Regions from separate parts of the Rahnella aceris genome, predicted to be linked through region 2. Evidence: predicted binding sites of a transcription regulator. Region 2 holds the regulator's gene; each other region holds the start of a gene.

Region 1 (6,256 bases), on a different contig from region 2:
ATTTTCCCGGGCTGGTGAATGAAGCAATAATCCTGAATATCCGCTGGCGCCCCTTCACGGAAGGTGATCAGCATCTGGTCGGTTAAGGCTTCACGGGCGAAATCGCCGATTTGCGTAATAGTGGTTTGATAAATGGTTTGCACAGTGACTCCTTACTGGTAAATGAAAGCGGAAGCGGCCCAGGCGATAAGTACCGTCGGTGCGCCGGTCAGAAAACGGCTGACCAGCACCGAAGGCACGCCGACGCGCACGGTGTCCTGTTTGGCTTCGGCGAGCGAAAGTCCGACAGGAATGAAATCGCACGCCGCCTGAGCGTTGATGGCGAAAAGTGCAGGCAGCGCCAGATGTGGCGGGATATTGCCCAGCCCGATCTGCACCCCCACCAGCACGCCGATAACCTGCGCGATCACCGCGCCCGGGCCGAGGAAAGGAGAAAGCAACGGGAAGGAACAGATCAGCGCCAGCATCACCAACCCGACGGGGCTTTTCGCCAACGGCGTCAGCCCGTGCGCCACCAGATCACCCAGCCCGGAGGCCATAATGATGCCGATCAGCGCCGCCACGAACGCCATAAATGGCAGGATGGTTTTGAGCACGGTGTCGATGGTGTCGCGCCCGGCCTGGAATAAAACGGCTACGCCGGAGCCCATCCCCATCCCGACTTTCGCCAGCAGGCCGTCGCTTTGTTCGGTAATTTTTTTAGTGGTGTCGTAGTCGCGTCCTGCCGCAGCCGGTGCGGGTTTAGCCGCTGCGCTTACCGGCTCAGCCGCCTCTGCGCTTTCCAGCACGATGTCATGCTCACGGACACCGGAAACATAAATGTCTTCGGTAATAAATTGTGCCAGCGGGCCGGATTTACCGGTCGAATGGATATTAACCGTCGGGATGCGTCGCTTTGGGTAGATGCCGCAGCGCAGCGTGCCGCCACAGTCGATTACCGCCACACCGATTTCCTCTGCCGGTGGCTCACCTTCTTTAAAGCCGTCTACCGTTCCCCAGCCGGTCAGTTCTGCCAGCTTGTCGACAATCGCCGGGCGGGTGCCCGCCGTGATATACATCACTTTTTTGCCGGGTACCGCCTCAATCAGCAACGGACCACCCCAGCCACCTTCACCCCGGTTAATGCGAATCGTAACGCTCATTTTCTGCTCCGCTTTTTAGAATTTGACCTGATTAGAATTGAACCTGATTACAACTGAACCTCACGATCAAGCTGAATGCCCATCTTGCGTTCAAAGATGCGGGTGGTGAGATCCGTTACCCAGCCGCGGAAGAAGTTAGTCACCATACCGACCAGGAAATAACTGACGGCCAGCGGCCCGAGCGGTAATCCCAGCGTGGTCAGTCCGCTGGCAACGCCGAGATACACAAACAGTTCGCCGGGGTTAATATGCGGGAAGAGTCCGTTCATGGAATGGCAGCTGTAGGAGCCTGCGGCGTAATAGCTGGGTTTGTAGATTTCAGGCATAAAACGCCCGAGGCTGAGGGTCATCGGATTGCAGAAAACAAAGGTGCCAATCACCGGTAACAGCAGATAACGTGAAACCGGATTTCCGGCACAACGCTGCGCCAGACGTTCGATCCGCCGCTGTCCGACAAACACGATCAGCGCGTTCATGACGACCAGCAAACTAATTAAGAGAGGCAGAATGCCGGTGACCATGCCGACAAACACCTCTCCCCCTTTTTGAAACAGGCCGATAAACCACTCGGCACCGTGCGTTATTACATCGATCATCATCTTCTCCTGTAGGGATACGTGGGTTTAAGCTTTCATGTTTTGTTACTCCACGCTGAAAATATAATCATATTGAATTTATATTAATTATATATTGATCACATTTTGAAAGTTTAATCTTTCAAATTGAAAGATAGATATTCGAAGGAGTAGCACAGGCAAAGAAAGAAACGGGAGGGAAAGGAAAGACGCGGGCCGGAGGATCGCCCCCGGCCGCTGATTTTTAAGAAATTACAGAAAGGAAAGCAGTAAACCGGATCACGCGGATACCGTAAAGCCGAGCATCATGCCGGTGTCTTCGTGTTCCAGCAGATGACAGTGCGCCATGTAAGCATGTTGTTTATCCGCCAGATGATTAAAGCGCACCAGCACTTCGCTGCGGGCGCCTTCAACGCGCACGATGTCCTTCCAGCCCTGACGATGGGGCGCGACCGGCTGACCGTTTTCAGAAAGAATACGGAACTGTGTGCCGTGGATATGGAAAGGATGCAGCATCATGTCGCCTTCGCCCGAAAGGGTCCATTTCTCATACTGGCCTTGTTTCACATCGAAAGCGGGCAGGTTCATGTCGTAGGCTTTGCCGTTAATTTTGTTGCCCTGCATGAAATCATAACCACCGGACGATTGACTCATGTCCATTCCTGCCATACCGCCATGACCGTCGTGACCGGAACCGGACATACCCGGCATTGCGGCCATCCCGCCCCCGCCGTGATCCATGCTCATGCCGGCCATCGCCTTGTGGCCATAACGTTTCATCAGCGCCGCCATACCCTGCTGATCAAGCTGCGGATCCATCATCAGTTGCAGCCAGCGGGTCGGCAGATTATCCACTGACACCAGCGCCGGAAGCGGCACCAGCGTGTCCGGCAATGAACTGCCGCTTTGGGTCAGCGTCGGCTGAATGCGTAACACCGGCAACGGTTTGTCGAACGGTGCCAGCGTCATGCCCATTTGCTTCACCGGCAGCGTGACCAGATCAAAAGCTTTGCCGTCGCTGCAATCAATCAGCACTTCAAAACGCTCGCCCATCAGCAGCGGCAAATCGCTGACTTTCACCGGCTCAGGCAGGAAACCGCCGTCACTGGCGATGACATACATCGGCCGCTGATCGCTGGTGGCGATGTGCAGCGAGCGTGCATTACAGCCATTGAGTAAACGAAAACGTACCCAGCCACGGGAAATTCCGTGCTGCGGATACACCGCGCCGTTGGTCAGCATGTGTTGCCCGAACCAGCCGGCGGCGGCGGTCATGACGTCCATCTGATAATCGATTTTACCGGCGTCGTTCAGGCGCTTATCCTGCAAAATGACCGGAATATCATCCACGCCCCAGCGTTTTGGGATCTGCAACAGGTCACTGCTTTCATCTTCGATCAGCACCAGCCCGGCGAGCCCCATCGCCACCTGATAACCGCTGGTCTGATGCGGATGCGGGTGGAACCAGCAGGTCGATGCGGGTTGATCAAGTTGCAAACTGACTTTGCGATTCTGGCCGGGTTCGATTAATCCCTGCGGCCCGCCATCCACGTCACCGGGAATTTCCAGCCCGTGCCAGTGAACGGTGCTGGCCACATCCAGCCGGTTATTGATGGTGACGCTGACCGGTTTCCCACGACGGATACGCAGCGCGGGGCCGAGAAGATTACCGTTTACGCCCCAGGTTTCAGTGTTCACGCCAGGCAGAAACTGGCTCTGCCCGCGCTGTAATGTGAGCGTAATGGCGCTGCGGATATCCGGTTCGAGTAACGCCGGGATGGGCAATGCCGGGCGGTCAGCGGCGAGCGCGAAGCGGCTCCAGCCGGGCAGCATACTGGCGGCGCCCATCAGGGTCGTCCACTTCACGAAATCGCGTCGGTTCATTTTTCGGTCCTTTTGAAGGGTGATAACCAGACAGATGGCGCAGGCGTGCCATAATAGTACGACAGCCTATCCCTTCCCCTAAGGGGAAGGTCAAGCGGTTCAGCGGTAAAAGAAATTTGGTGCCGCTCAGTGCAAATATGGTAACGTCCTTTTAACTGCCTGTGAGCCAAGTCCTTCTGACTTTCAATCTACAAGAACAAGAACACACCCATGAAAAAAACAACACTGTGTTTGTTATTACTGTCGCTGCTCGGTTTCTCCTCCGCCAGTCAGGCGCTGAGTGAATCAGAAGCGGAAGATCTGGCGGATCTGACGGCAGTCTTCGTTTATCTGAAAAATAACTGCGGTTACGAACAACTGCCGAACACCCAAATCAAACGGGCTATCGTGTTTTTCGCCCAGCAAAATCGCTGGGACCTGAGCAATTACAACAGCTTTAACATGCAGTCGATGGGCGAAGAAAGCTACCGTGATCTGAGTGGGATCGCCGTGCCTAAACCGACAAAATGTAAGTCTCTGGCCCGCGACTCGCTGAGTTTACTGGCCTACACCAACTGAATTCTGTCAGCCGTTTTTCAGCCGTGTGCTCCGTCATTCTGATGCCGGAGCCTGTTTGCTTTCCTCCCTGTCCCCCGATTTTTCGCACCACGCCTGCCTCGTCTACACTTAATCTACATTCACCTGTCTGAAATTCAACCGTGCATGGACAGGCAGAGTTAGCTATCATGTGCGCCCATTTTTATGGCTGCGATTGATCAGGAGAAACAACGACATGTCCCGGAACTCGTCATCCAAAGAAATATGGTATGAGACGCTGCACGCCCATTTTGGCCAGTACTTCAGCGTCGATAAAGAGTTATACCGTGAGAAAACCGATCATCAGGATCTGGTGATTTTCGAGAATGCGGCGCTGGGTCGCGTCATGGCGCTCGACGGCGTGGTGCAAACCACCGAGCGTGATGAATTCATTTACCACGAAATGCTGACCCACGTCCCGTTGTTCGCCCACGGCAGCGCCCGCAAGGTGCTGATCATTGGTGGCGGCGACGGCGCAATGCTGCGCGAAGTGTCTCGCCACAAAGGCGTGGAGTCGATCACGATGGTGGAAATTGATGCCGGCGTGGTGGAGTTTTGCCGCCAGTATCTGCCCAACCATAATGCCGGTTCTTATGACGATCCGCGTTTCAAACTGGTGATCGACGACGGCGTGAACTTCGTTAATCAGACCACTGAAACCTTCGACGTGATCATCTCCGACTGCACCGATCCCATCGGTCCCGGAGAAAGCCTGTTTACGTCGGCATTCTACGAAGGCTGTGCCCGTTGCCTCAATCCAGGCGGCATTTTCGTGGCACAAAATGGCGTGTGCTTCCTCCAGCAGGATGAAGCGGTGAACAGCCACACCAAACTGAGCCACTATTTCAGTGATGTCAGTTTCTATCAGGCCGCGATCCCGACCTATTACGGCGGCATCATGACCTTTGCCTGGGCGACCAACAGCCCGGAATATCGCCAGATTGACAGCAAAACCTTGCAGGCGCGTTTCGACGCCGCAGACATAACTTGCCGTTATTACAATCCGGCGATTCATCACGGCAGCTTTGCCCTGCCGCAATATTTACTGAATGCCCTGTCAGCCGCACGCTGATACAGCATCCATAAGGGGGTGAACTAAATTGCAAAAGCTGAAACTGCATGGCTTCAACAACCTGACCAAAAGCCTGAGTTTTTGTATCTACGATATCTGCTACGCCAAAACCGCAGACGATCGTGATGGCTACATTGCCTACATTGACAAAGAATATAACGCCAACCGTTTGACGGAAATTCTCACCGAAACCTGCTCCATTATCGGTGCCAATATCCTCAACGTGGCGCGACAGGATTACGAACCACAGGGCGCCAGCGTGACGATTTTAGTGAGCGAAGAGCCGATGGACCCGCGTGATGTCGATACCACCGAGCATCCGGGCCCGTTGCCGAATTCCGTGGTCGCGCATCTGGATAAAAGCCATATCTGTGTGCATACCTATCCGGAAAGCCATCCCGAAGGCGGGCTGTGTACCTTCCGCGCTGACATTGAAGTCTCGACCTGTGGCGTGATTTCGCCGCTGAAAGCGCTGAACTATCTGATTCATCAGCTTGAATCCGACATCGTCACCATCGATTACCGTGTCCGGGGTTTCACCCGCGACGTGAACGGTGTTAAACACTACATCGACCATTCCATCAATTCGATTCAGAACTTCATGTCGCAGGATATGAAAGCACTGTACGACATGATGGACGTCAACGTGTATCAGGAAAACATCTTCCATACCAAGATGTTACTGAAAGAGTTCGATCTCAAACATTACTTGTTTAATGCCAAACCGGATGAACTGAGCGCGCAAGAGCGTAAAGAAATCACCGATTTGCTCTACAAGGAAATGCAGGAAATCTATTACGGCCGCAATCTGCCGTCAGTCTGATCAGAGCTGAATAAAGGAAAGGCCGGGCATTTTTGAAATGTCCGGCCTTTCTTTTGTATAGACAAATTCTGATATTGAATATTCCCCCGCCTGAAACTCAATAAGCATTACTTAAGTAAAATATATTTACATGGATGAATACCCGCTATACTCCTTAAGACAAATTAATATCAAAACAGTCATT
Region 2 (6,256 bases):
AATCCAAAGGAGGAAAAGCACTTTCCTCCTTTGGTCGGTTTCGGCGCGGTGAGTTAAGCGAGCTCGGCAATTGAGAAACCGAAACTTTCTCAATCCATTTTAAGCCGTCAGTGCGCGGTCCCCGCACTTGAGAAACCGAAATATTCTCCGATTAGCTTTAAAAAGCAGTCTGACTGCAAGCCAGTAAAAAGGGGATTTGAAAGGGGTCTCCCCCTTCACGCCCGCCGCGTCAGCCAGATCCCATGATGCGGCCTCTGCTTCCACGCCAGTGACGAGATGGTATGCATCACGCTGAGATGTGAAATTACGCGCCGCAGATGGCGTTCCATTTCGGTCAGTGGCATATCCGGGTGAAGTTCCGGCGCATTAAACAGGTTGTTCTCGCTGCCCGGCCCGTCGTAGAGCAGTCGTTGCTGACAGCTTTGCAGCGCGATTTCGCAGGTCTGTAAATACTCCGTCGCCAGTTTTTCCGGCAGCATGTAATGCTCGCGGGCGAGGATCGTCATCGCGTTGATATGCTCAACCACAAACTGACTGTGCGTCACCCACAAACGCATATCCGCCAGATAATGTGAGTTAAAACCCGGCTCCTGCATCGCCTGATTTAGCGAAGTGAACAGCTTATTGTGCGCCTGATTGACCTGCATACGGGTGTACGCCAGTTTGGCGGTGTCGGGGCTTTCCTCGAGCAGCAGGCGGATAGCGTCCTGATAGATTTCCAGCGCCTGGTGTGCATTCTGGCGCAGCAAACCGCTTTGCCATTGCGGCCACAACCAGATAGTGCCACCAAAGGCCAGCGCGCAGCCGATCAGGGTATCGACCAGTCGTGGTACCAGAAAATGCACGCCGTTCATCGCCAGCAATTGCAGGGTATACACTGCAGTCACCGTCATGCCGACCATCGCCAGTCCGTAGTTTTTGCGCAGAACGGTATAGGACAACAGGGTGATCAGCAGCATGCACAGCAGCGTGGTGCCTTCCGGCAGTTCCAGTTTGAGCAAGCCTGAGGCAATCAGCAATCCGGCCAGCGTACCGAGTGCACGGTGCTGGATCCTCACCCGCGTGGCGTTATAACCGTTCTGGCTGACCAACATGATAGTCAGCAAGATCCAGTAGGGTTTGGGCAAATTGAAGAACAGACCCAGACTGCTGCCAATCGCCAGAATAATGCCCAAACGTGCGGCATTACGCAGTGCCACGGATTTGAAGGAAAGATAGCTTTTCAGCGCGGGCCAGAAGGGCAAACGCGGCTGGGTGTTCATCAGGTCACGTTTGTACAACGGCCGCTGTGTGCGTAACAGACGGGCAATGCGGCTGAAATGGTAATAACAAAACTGACCTACCGGATTGTCCGGGTTGCGCGCGGCGATTTTCTCCAGCGCGGTCAGCTCATTGGCCATCGTAAAGCGCCCGGATAAACGATGATAAAGAATATCGTCGGCAATCACCCGAAGACGGGTGGAAATCACCTGCGCATTTCGGCGGATAACCGCTTCGGCATGGCTTTCCTCCACCAGTTTCTGCACTTCTTCCGGCTGATGCAGGCTCACTGTAATGTGCTCCTGCAAATCGAGCGCCACCTGAAAACGCTGAAATAGCCGCTTATGGTGATGATGATGTCCGTGCTGGGGCAACATGTGTAATTGCTGATAAAGCAGGGCAATCAGGTCGATAACCTGCTGCTGGCGGGTTAGCAGTGGGGGTAACGCAGTTTCGGGATCGGTATGTTGCGTCAGCAGGCTGTACTTGGCTTCGAAATAATCCGCGAGTTGCAGATAGAGCTGGCTGAGCGTTTCGCGCATCGGCTGTTCTTCCGAAATACGAAACCACGCCCAGTTAAACAATCCGTACCAGGCTGTGCCAGCGGCGAACAACACCGGGGCCTGCCACATCGGGCGCACGCCCACCATACTCAGCGTGAAGATAGTCGCCACCAGCGCACCGGGCAGCAGGCGCGCATGCAGCGGGCTGATTTCACCGGTGACGCCCAGCAGTAACGCCAGCGACAGCATGATCAGCGGCAGCGGTATATGCCAGCTTTCGAGCATCAGTTGCAGCAGAAGGCTGCTCACGGCAAAGAGTGAACCGCCGACGAGCAGGCGTTTGAAAAAGCGTTTATGCGGGGTATCCAGACCGGCGATGTTACAACAGGCCGGGCAGAGGGAAAACAGCAGGCCCATTTGCAAATTGCCAAACAGCCAGCAAATGCCAACAGGCAAGCACAACACCAGCGTCTGGCGCAGCGCGTAGTTCACTTCAGGATGGTAAAACAGTCTTCGCCATAGCGTCATGGGTAAAGCTTAGCCCATAAAAAAGGCGCGACAGTGTTTTGCCGCGCCAATTTTTGAGGGATTAACGTGTGCCGTAAACGACAATCGTTTTACCGTGTGCGGAGATCAGGCTTTGATCTTCCAGCATTTTGAGAATGCGTCCGACTGTTTCACGTGAACAACCGACGATTTGGCCAATTTCCTGGCGGGTAATCTTGATTTGCATCCCGTCCGGATGGGTCATTGCATCAGGCTGTTTAGCCAGATTGAGCAAGGTTTGAGCGATACGACCGGTAACGTCAAGGAAGGCAAGGTTGCCGACTTTCTCTGACGTCACTTGCAGACGGTTGGCCATCTGCGCGGAGAGACGCATCAGAATATCCGGGTTAACCTGAATCAGCTGGCGGAATTTTTTATATGAAATTTCAGCCACTTCACAGGCAGTTTTAGCACGTACCCAGGCACTGCGTTCCTGACCTTCTTCGAAGAGTCCCAGCTCACCGATGAAGTCACCTTGGTTAAGGTAGGACAGTATCATTTCCTTGCCTTCTTCATCTTTAATCAGGACAGCAACTGACCCTTTCACGATGTAGTAAAGCGTTTCGGCTTTTTCACCCTGGTGAATCAGCGTACTTTTAGAAGGATACTTATGTATATGACAGTGAGACAGGAACCATTCAAGAGTCGGGTCTGTTTGTGGCTTGCCGAGAACCATTTGCTATTATCCTCTGTTGTTATCGCTGCCCAAAATCACAGGGCTCAGAGTTCCCTGTACGGCACTTCAAATCCAAAGCGCCCTTTCAGCATATAACTCTCCAGAAATGCTGCAAGCGGATGTCGGAGTGCAACAGCCTGTTTATTGCTGTCATCACCGTGGGTTCTGTACTTAAACCGCAAAAACCGTCACCGCAATTTACTGGAAAGTATGTTTCGGCTTTGTTTGTAGCACAGGTTTGAGATGCTGTCTTCTGTTGTCTCGCTTCAGCATGATGGCGATCGGGTTACGTTGCCAGATTTTAGGTGAAAGGGTACTCTGAGAGCAGATTTCGACAAGTTTATTCACCGGGAGAATAGTTCATGCATGCACGTGTCAAATGGGTTGAAGGACTGACATTTTTAGGTGAGTCTGCATCGGGTCATCAGATTTCAATGGATGGAAACGCGGGTGATAAAGCCCCAAGCCCGATGGAAATGTTACTGATGTCCGCAGGGGGGTGTAGTGCAATCGACGTGGTGTCAATTTTGCAAAAAGGTCGTAATGACGTGCGTGATTGTGAAGTGAAGCTGACCTCACAACGCCGCGAAGAAGCGCCGCGTCTGTTCACTCACATCAATCTGCATTTTATCGTCACCGGTAAGGATCTGACCGATAAGATTGTTGAACGCGCAGTCAGCCTGTCTGCCGAAAAATACTGTTCTGTGTCTCTGATGCTGGGGAAAGCGGCCACAATCACCCACAGCTTTGAAGTGATTGCAGCCGAATAAAGTTTACTCGATCTTCTTGCCTTCCATCAGGCGCTGCACCAGCGGCGCCATGATCAGCTCCATCGCCAGCCCCATTTTGCCGCCCGGCACCACCAGTGTTTTGATGTGCGAGATAAACGACCCTTGCAGCATGGCCAGCAGATACGGGAAATCGATGTCATCCAGTCCCTGAAAATGAATCACCACAAAGCTTTCATCCAGTGACGGAATGGCTTTGGCGGCAAACGGGTTCGAGGTGTCGATGGTGGGTACCCGCTGGAAATTGATGTGTGTGCGGGAAAACTGCGGCGTAATGTAATTGATATAGTCATCCATCGAACGCACGACGGAATCCATCACCGCTTCACGGGAATGCCCGCGCTCGCCGGTATCGCGCACCAGTTTCTGGATCCATTCGAGGTTGACGATAGGCACTACGCCGACCAGCAGGTCGACCTGCGCGGCAACGTCAATTTTGTCCGCCACCACACCACCGTGTAACCCTTCGTAAAACAAAATATCCGTCGGTTCCGGCAACGCCTGCCACGGCGTAAAGGTACCCGGCACCTGATTGTAGGGAACGGCTTCGTCATAAGTATGCAGATACTTACGTGAACGGCCAGTGCCTGTTTTACCGTATTCGATAAAGCTTTTTTCCAGCAAACCAAAGTCATTGGCTTCCGGCCCGAAGTAGCTGATATGACGTCCCAGATCGCGCGCCTTGCGTATTGCCGCATCCATTTCAGGACGGGTGAAATGATGAAAACTGTCGCCTTCCAGTTCCGCCGCACGCAAACTAAGCTGCTGAAATATTTTACGAAATGCCACGCTGGTGGTCGTGGTGCCTGCACCGCTCGAACCGGTCACGGCAATAACAGGATGTTTGGCTGACATAATGCGCTGTTCTCCATAAAGGTGATGCAGGCAGGCGAGACGCGGTCTTTTCTGTGGTCGAAGATCTGGCGTCAAGGCTGCGCATAATTAAGCCTATTGTTACCATATTTATTCGCGAAGCCAAAGAGGGCATCACTATTCTAAACCCGCCAGCAACGGTTGGATCAGCGGGTCTTTCTGGTGGAACAGAGAAACAATGTCATGCAGCGCCTTGCCTGTGTACTCCTTTTTCCACGCCAGACTGAGCGGGGAAGGGGCGCGCGGATAGCGGATTTGCCGGGCGATCAGCTCGCCGCTGTCGAGATATGGCTGGCACAGATGGCGCGGCAGAAAACCGATACCCATTCCCTTCAGGTGACAGGCCAGTTTAGTCGCCACATCTGCCACGATGATCTGCCGTTGCCCGGTCAGCAACCAGGCTACCCGCTTGTTCAGATGGCGCGAGGTGTCTTCCACATTGATGGCAATGTACTGACGCAACACCGCTTCTTCCAGCATGCCAGTGATGTGCTGCAGCGGATGAAAGGGCGCATGAACAAAAACCCAGTCCACTTCACCCAGCGGCAGCAGATTCACGGCGTTAGAAAGAGATTCGGTGCCGGTGACGCCAATCGCCAGCTGAAAATCTTCGTACAGCAGCGTATCCCATACCCCCATGTAAATCTGCCGTGTGAAAGTGAACTGCGTGAACGGGTAGCGCTGCGTCAGACAGCTTAATAACGCCGCCAGAGTTTCAGGGCAGTACATCAGATTGTTCACCACCACATTCAGCTGGCGCTCAATGCCGTCGTTAATCTGCTGCAGTTCTGCCGGTACACCCTCCAGCCAGGTTAGCCACTGGCGACATCGTTCAAGCAGATGCTGTCCGGCGGGCGTCAGCGACACCGTGCGGGTCGTGCGGTTGAGCAATAACGTCCCGGCACTGTCTTCCAGCATCTTAATTCGATAGCTGATGGTCGCAGGCGTTTTATGCAGCATCTCTGCCGCGCGGGAAAAGCTGCCTGTTTGTGCGACGTGCATAAAGGTTTTAATCGACTCCTCATCCAGCATAGGTCACCTGAAGTAATGTTAATGCATTGAATGAAAAAGATTTTATAGATTTAACCTGATGAGAATTGTGGACTTCATCAATTTTATGGAATCTTTTTCCATATTTCGATTGAGCAAGTTGGAAAAAGTTTCTACAGTAATTGCATTGAGGATAAATCCGCCAATCTGGCGGGCTTATCTCACCGGTTTTATTTTAAATGCAGGGATGAATGCCATGGAACTTCCGGTTTACCCGCTGACCCAGGCGGCCTTCGCGGCTTACGGCGATGTGATTGAGACGACAGGTCGCGATTTTTTTCATATCAACGACGGCAAGGTTGAGCGGTACCACGATCTGACCAACGTGGAGATCCTCGGGCAGGATCGCCCGCTGGTGAGCATCAACCGCGCCCAGCCAGCACCGTTGCCCATTGTGGTGACGCAACTCGAAAAACACCCGCTCGGTTCACAGGCGTTTGTGCCGATGCAGGGCGAGCGCTTTATCGTGATTGTTGCGGCAGGGGGCGAGACGCCGGACATCTCCACGCTGAAAGCCTTTATCACCAACGGCCTGCAGGGCGTGAATTATCACCGGAATG
Region 3 (6,256 bases), on a different contig from region 2:
ACGTCTGCAAAACGAATATCGCCCTGCATGCTGTTTTTGCCGATTCCGGTCACACGAACCGTACCGCCCTTGATCGCCGCAGCGGCCAGGAAGTAGGACGCTGAAGAGGCATCACCTTCGACCAGATATGCCCCCGGAGACACATAATGCTGACGTCCTTGGATGCTAAATCTCTGGTACTCGTGGTTTTCCACTTCAATACCAAAGGTTTTCATCAGGTTCAGCGTGATATCGATATAAGGTTTGGAAACCAGATCACCTTTAATCTGAATGGTTGTATCGTTATCTGCCAGCGGAGCTGTCATCAATAACGCTGTCAGAAACTGGCTGGAAACACTGCCATCAACACTGACGTCACCGCCACTAAATCCACCCTGCAGGCGCAAAGGCGGATAGTTTTCCTGCTCCAGATAATCAATCTGCGCACCGCCCTGACGAAGCGCATCAACCAGATGCCCGATCGGGCGCTCTTTCATGCGCGGCTCTCCGGTCAGTACAACATCCTGTTCGCCCAGGCATAATGCTGCCGCCAGCGGACGCATTGCGGTTCCTGCATTCCCAAGAAACAGTTCCAGACCTTTAGCATTGGAAAAAGCCGTGCCCAGACCATCGATTTCACACTCGGTGCGGGATGCAGATAAACGATGCGTGACACCCAGTTGAGTGAGTGCTGTCAACATATGACGCACATCATCGCTGTCGAGCAGGTTAGTCAGGCGGGTAGTACCCTGTGCAAAAGCAGCCAGTAAAAGTGCGCGGTTAGAAACACTTTTTGAGCCAGGTAAATTGATGCTGCCGTTAACCAGCGCAACGGGTTGTAATGTCAGGGATTCCACTCTTTCTCCAATTCTTCTTTTCATAAAATGACCCCGGACATTGAGCCGGGGTCATTTTTAAGGCTTCTCAATGAAGCATTCTGCGAGCCTGAAAGCCAGCACACTTAACCGTGACGTTTTTCGAACTCCGCCATAAAGTCGGTCAGGGCTTTTACGCCTTCAATCGGCATTGCATTATAAATAGATGCGCGCATACCGCCAGCCACGCGGTGGCCTTTTAGTGCATGCAGACCGGCTTCCTGTGCCTGATCAAGGAACAGTTTATCCAGCGAGGCATCTGCCATCTGGAAAGGAACGTTCATCCACGAACGGTTAGCCGCCACCACAGGGTTACGATAGAAGCCGGTGCGATCGATTGCGCCATACAAAAGTTCGGCTTTTGCACGATTGCGCTTTTCCATTTCGCGCAGACCGCCCTGCTCTTTCAGCCACTTGAATACCATACCTGACAGATACCATGCAAAGGTCGGCGGGGTATTGAACATAGAGTCGTTCTCAGCCAGCACGGTATAATCGAGGATAGAAGGCAATTCAGTGCGCGCTTTGCCCAGCAGATCATCACGAACGATAACCAGGGTCAGACCCGCAGGACCGATATTTTTCTGCGCGCCAGCATAAATCACCCCAAAACGGCTGACGTCAATCGGGCGGGAAAGAATGCAGGATGAATAATCTGCTACCACGATTTTGTCGCCAAAATCAGGCATTTCATCAATAGCGATACCATCGATAGTTTCATTCGGGCAATAATGAACGTAGGCAGAATCTGCACTCAGTTTCCATTCGCTCATCGGCAGAATGCCACGCTTACCATCAATCGTAGTGGTGACATCAATCACGTTTGGCGTGCAATATTTTTGGGCTTCTTTAACTGCGCTGTGTGCCCAATAGCCACCATCAATATAATCAGCGGAGGATTTTTCACCCAAAAGGTTCATTGGCACAGCAGCAAATTGCGCACGGGCGCCGCCATGGCAGAACAGCACTTTATAGTTCGAGGGAATATTGAGCAGGTCACGGATATCCTTTTCGGATTCTTCAGCAACCTGGATAAATTCCTTACTACGGTGACTGATTTCCATCACCGATGTACCCAGTCCGTGCCAGTTACAAAGTTCCTGTTCCGCACGACGCAATACTTCAGCCGGGATCATTGCCGGACCTGCACTAAAATTATAAACCTGAGTCATTTCCCCTCACCACTTCTCTGAGACAGTCACATAGTAGTCACTAATTTAACGGTTTTATCATCCGAGACAAGCAGTCTGCAACGGTTATTGATGACGACCTGATAAACAGCGATGAGATGTTGATCACAAGGTTCATTCCTCCTTTTAACCCTGATTTTTCGGAATAATATGTGTAAGCACCGTCAAATTTCACACGGTATAACAGCGTGTTCAAACTCAAGCCTTTGACTTCACACAGCGATTACATTCTTAACACGAATACATGGAGCTAATGTGCAAAACCCCGTATCATTGCACGTTTTTAGCACGCTCAAAAGTGAACTCAATGACCCAAACTTTTATTCCTGGTAAAGACGCGGCGCTGGAAGACTCCATTTCCCGCTTCCAACAAAAACTCACCGATCTCGGCTTTAATATCGAAGAAGCTTCGTGGCTGAATCCGGTTCCCCACGTCTGGTCAGTGCACATTCGCGATCGCGACTGCCCGCTGTGCTTCACCAACGGTAAAGGCGCCAGCAAAAAAGCCGCACTGGCTTCTGCTTTGGGTGAATATTTTGAGCGCCTGTCGACTAACTATTTCTTCGCTGATTTCTATCTGGGCAAAGAAATCGCTAATGGCGATTTCGTTCATTATCCGAATGAGAAGTGGTTCCCGCTTCCGGAAGACGACAGTCTGCCCGCCGGGATCCTGGATGAGCGCCTGCACGCATTTTATGATGCCGATAAAGAACTGGTTGCCCGTGATCTGATCGACCTGCAATCAGGCAATCCTGATCGTGGTATCTGCGCTCTGCCATTTACCCGTCAGTCCGATCTGCAAACCGTCTATATTCCGATGAACATCATCGGCAACCTGTACGTTTCCAACGGGATGTCCGCGGGTAACACCGCCAATGAAGCGCGGGTTCAGGGGCTGTCAGAAGTCTTCGAGCGTTATGTCAAAAACCGCATCATTGCAGAATCCATCAGCCTGCCTGAAATCCCTGTTGAGGTTCTGGCACGCTATCCTGGAGTGGTTGAAGCCATTGCCAAACTGGAAGAAGAAGGTTTCCCTATTCTTTCTTATGACGCCTCGCTGGGCGGCAATTATCCGGTCATTTGCGTGGTTCTGTTCAACCCGGCGAACGGGACCTGTTTCGCGTCCTTTGGTGCACACCCTGATTTTGGCGTCGCACTGGAACGTACCGTGACGGAACTGTTGCAAGGCCGCAGTCTGAAAGACCTGGATGTCTTCACGGCGCCTACTTTTGACGACGAAGAAGTGGCTGAACACGCTAACCTTGAAACCCATTTCATCGACTCAAGCGGTCTGATTTCATGGGATATGTTCAAACAAGACGCAGACTATCCGTTTGCAGACTGGAGTTTCAGCGGTACCACTGAAGAAGAATTTGCGACACTGATGGCTATCTTTGATAAAGAAGATGCTGAAGTGTATATCGCCGATTACGAACATCTGGATGTATACGCCTGCCGCATTATCGTTCCGGGCATGTCTGACATTTATCCTGCCGAAGATTTATTGCTGGCGAATAACAGCATGGGCGCGCATTTGCGTGATCAACTGCTGGCGTTGCCGGGCAGCGATCTGCCAAAAGAAACCTATCTTGAGATGATCACTCAACTCGACGATGAAGGTCTGGATGACTTTACCCGCGTTCGCGAACTGCTGGGGATCGCCAGCGGCAAAGACAACGGCTGGTACACGCTGCGTGTCGGTGAGCTGAAATCTATGCTGGCTCTTGCCGGTGGTGATTTGGATCAGGCGCTGACCTGGGCTGAATGGGCGCATGAGTTCAATTCCTCGGTGTACAGCGATGAGCGCAACAACTATTACCGCTGCCTGCAAACCCTGCTCCAGTTGTCTCTGGAAGAAGATCGCGAGCCAGCCCAGTACTACAACGCTTTCGTGAAAATGTATGGTCAGAAAGCAGTTGAGGATGCTTCGGCGGCCATCAGTGGAGAAGTCCGTTTCCACAGTCTGTTTGCAGTCGACCCTGAGCTGAAGGCCTTGCCAGCCCATCAGGCGCTGCTTGGTGCATACGAAAAGCTGCAAGTCGCCAAACGTCGTCACTGGTCGAAAGCCTGATTCACTGACACTTTGAAGCGATTAAAACCGACGGGATTTCCTGTCGGTTTTTTTGTTTATAAATTCGCTATCAGTTCACTATAAATCCTAAGCTTCTGCTGCTGTATTTGTCCGCAAAAGTTTGACTCGACCATCAAAATGACGTGTAATTCCGCGCGAAATAATACCCGCTTGTCATTTTTGCGAGAAAAATATAGCAATTATTTTATAAGTTAATTGAAAGTGAAATTTATAAAATCAAAATAACGATATTTATTAACACTGAATCCTTTGTATTAACTGAAATCTGAAAATAAACGCTTGCTTTCTCAACTTTATTTGCAAAAATTAAAATCTTTTTATTCGTTTATTTTCAATTAATTACCCATAAAACCACCCCTTTGGCAGTCCATTAAAAACCACCAAAAACCCCCTCATATGATCCACGTCAATTTTTACGTTATACTGCTTTGCTAGTATCTCGTTGCGCAGTGCATAGCCCTGAATAAGAGAGTTAATGTGAAAGCTGACAACCCCTTCGATCTCATTTTACCCGCCGCGACAGCGAAAATTGCTGAAGATGCTGGCGTTTATAAAGCCACCAAACAGCCGTTAAAAACATTCTTTTTAGCCATTACTGCTGGCGTCTTTATTTCTATTGCTTTTGCTTTTTATATCACCGCCACTACAGGCACCGGTACCGTCCCTTATGGCCTTGCAAAACTGGTTGGGGGCATCTGCTTCTCTCTGGGTCTTATGCTGGTTGTCGTATGTGGTGCGGACCTGTTCACGTCCACTGTACTTATCGTCATTGCGAAAGCCAGCGGTCGAATCACCTGGGGGCAATTGGCGTGCAACTGGGTCAATGTCTATATTGGTAACCTGGTCGGCTGCTTATTCTTTGTGGCTCTGATTTGGTTCTCCGGTGAATACATGGTTGATAACGGTTTGTGGGGACTGAACGTTCTGCAAACTGCTGATCATAAAATGCATCACACATTTATCGAAGCCGTATGTCTGGGGATCCTCGCAAACCTGATGGTTTGCCTGGCGGTATGGATGAGTTACTCCGGCCGCAGTCTGATGGATAAAATGTTCGCTATGATTTTACCGGTCGGCATGTTTGTCGCCAGCGGCTTTGAACACAGCATTGCTAACATGTTCATGATCCCTTTAGGCATCGTAGTGAAAAATTTTGCGACACCAGAATTCTGGCAGGCTGTCGGGGCAACACCGGCACAATTCGCAGAGCTGAATATCCCTAACTTTATCATAGACAATCTCATCCCTGTGACCATCGGTAACATCATTGGGGGTGGTTTGCTGGTAGGGTTAACGTACTGGGTCATATATCTTCGCGATGAGAAACACCACTGAAACAATGTGGCAGTCTTGTTACGACAGTTTTACACGTGATTTTTAAAGAAATCCAAATTAGAAGGTAGGTGCAAAATGTCCAAGCTCAATGAAAAATTGACCAACGCATGGCAGGGTTTTAGTGCTGGTGAATGGCAGAATGGCGTAAACGTCCGTGACTTCATTCAGAAGAACTACACACCGTATGAAGGTGATGAGTCCTTCCTGGCTGGCGCTACCCAAGCGACAACCACCCTGTGGGATAAAGTAATGGATGGTATCAAACTGGAGAACCGTACTAAGGCTCCAGTAGATTTCGATACCGACGTTGCCTCTACCATCACCTCTCACGATGCCGGCTACATCAACAAATCATTGGAAACCATCGTTGGTCTGCAAACTGACGCGCCATTGAAACGTGCCCTGATCCCTTTCGGCGGCATCAAAATGGTGGAAGGTTCATGTAAAGTTTACGGTCGTGAACTGGATCCGGCACTGAAAAAAGTCTTCACTGATTACCGCAAAACCCACAACCAGGGTGTTTTCGATGTTTACACTAAAGACATCCTGAACTGCCGCAAATCTGGTGTGCTGACCGGTCTGCCAGATGCCTATGGTCGTGGCCGTATCATCGGTGACTACCGTCGCGTCGCGCTGTATGGTATCGACTTCCTGATGGCCGACAAATACGCACAATTCCAGTCTCTGCAAGACGACCTGGAAAATGGCGTAAACCTGGAAATGACCATCCAGTTGCGTGAAGAAATCTCAGAACAACACCGTGCTCTGGGTCAGATTAAAGAAAT

The links. Region 2 encodes CRP, which controls carbon source genes, mostly activating them, when cyclic AMP is high. Its sites were predicted from a motif close to ATGTGANNNNNNTCACAT; they were not measured.
Region 1: the regulator CRP is predicted to act here: its motif matches at 1,825-1,842, upstream of srlA (PTS glucitol/sorbitol transporter subunit IIC).
Region 3: the regulator CRP is predicted to act here: its motif matches at 2,138-2,155, upstream of serC (3-phosphoserine/phosphohydroxythreonine transaminase).

What each region holds. Positions count from the first base shown of each region.
Region 1 is NZ_JAADJV010000002.1:185,290-191,545, forward strand. It holds gene srlB (PTS glucitol/sorbitol transporter subunit IIA) at 1-143, opposite strand, end outside; gene srlE (PTS glucitol/sorbitol transporter subunit IIB) at 153-1,142, opposite strand; gene srlA (PTS glucitol/sorbitol transporter subunit IIC) at 1,190-1,738, opposite strand; gene cueO (multicopper oxidase CueO) at 1,997-3,601, opposite strand; gene GW591_RS13315 (YacC family pilotin-like protein) at 3,812-4,159, shown strand; gene speE (polyamine aminopropyltransferase) at 4,374-5,249, shown strand; gene speD (adenosylmethionine decarboxylase) at 5,278-6,072, shown strand.
Region 2 is NZ_JAADJV010000004.1:72,937-79,192, reverse strand. It holds gene GW591_RS18625 (YccS/YhfK family putative transporter) at 216-2,291, opposite strand; gene crp (cAMP-activated global transcriptional regulator CRP) at 2,353-2,985, opposite strand; gene GW591_RS18615 (OsmC family protein) at 3,348-3,755, shown strand; gene GW591_RS18610 (phosphoribulokinase) at 3,759-4,628, opposite strand; gene allS (HTH-type transcriptional activator AllS) at 4,764-5,678, opposite strand; gene GW591_RS18600 (ureidoglycolate lyase) at 5,893-6,256, shown strand, end outside.
Region 3 is NZ_JAADJV010000001.1:643,120-649,375, reverse strand. It holds gene aroA (3-phosphoshikimate 1-carboxyvinyltransferase) at 1-836, opposite strand, end outside; gene serC (3-phosphoserine/phosphohydroxythreonine transaminase) at 941-2,026, opposite strand; gene ycaO (30S ribosomal protein S12 methylthiotransferase accessory factor YcaO) at 2,352-4,115, shown strand; gene focA (formate transporter FocA) at 4,614-5,471, shown strand; gene pflB (formate C-acetyltransferase) at 5,547-6,256, shown strand, end outside.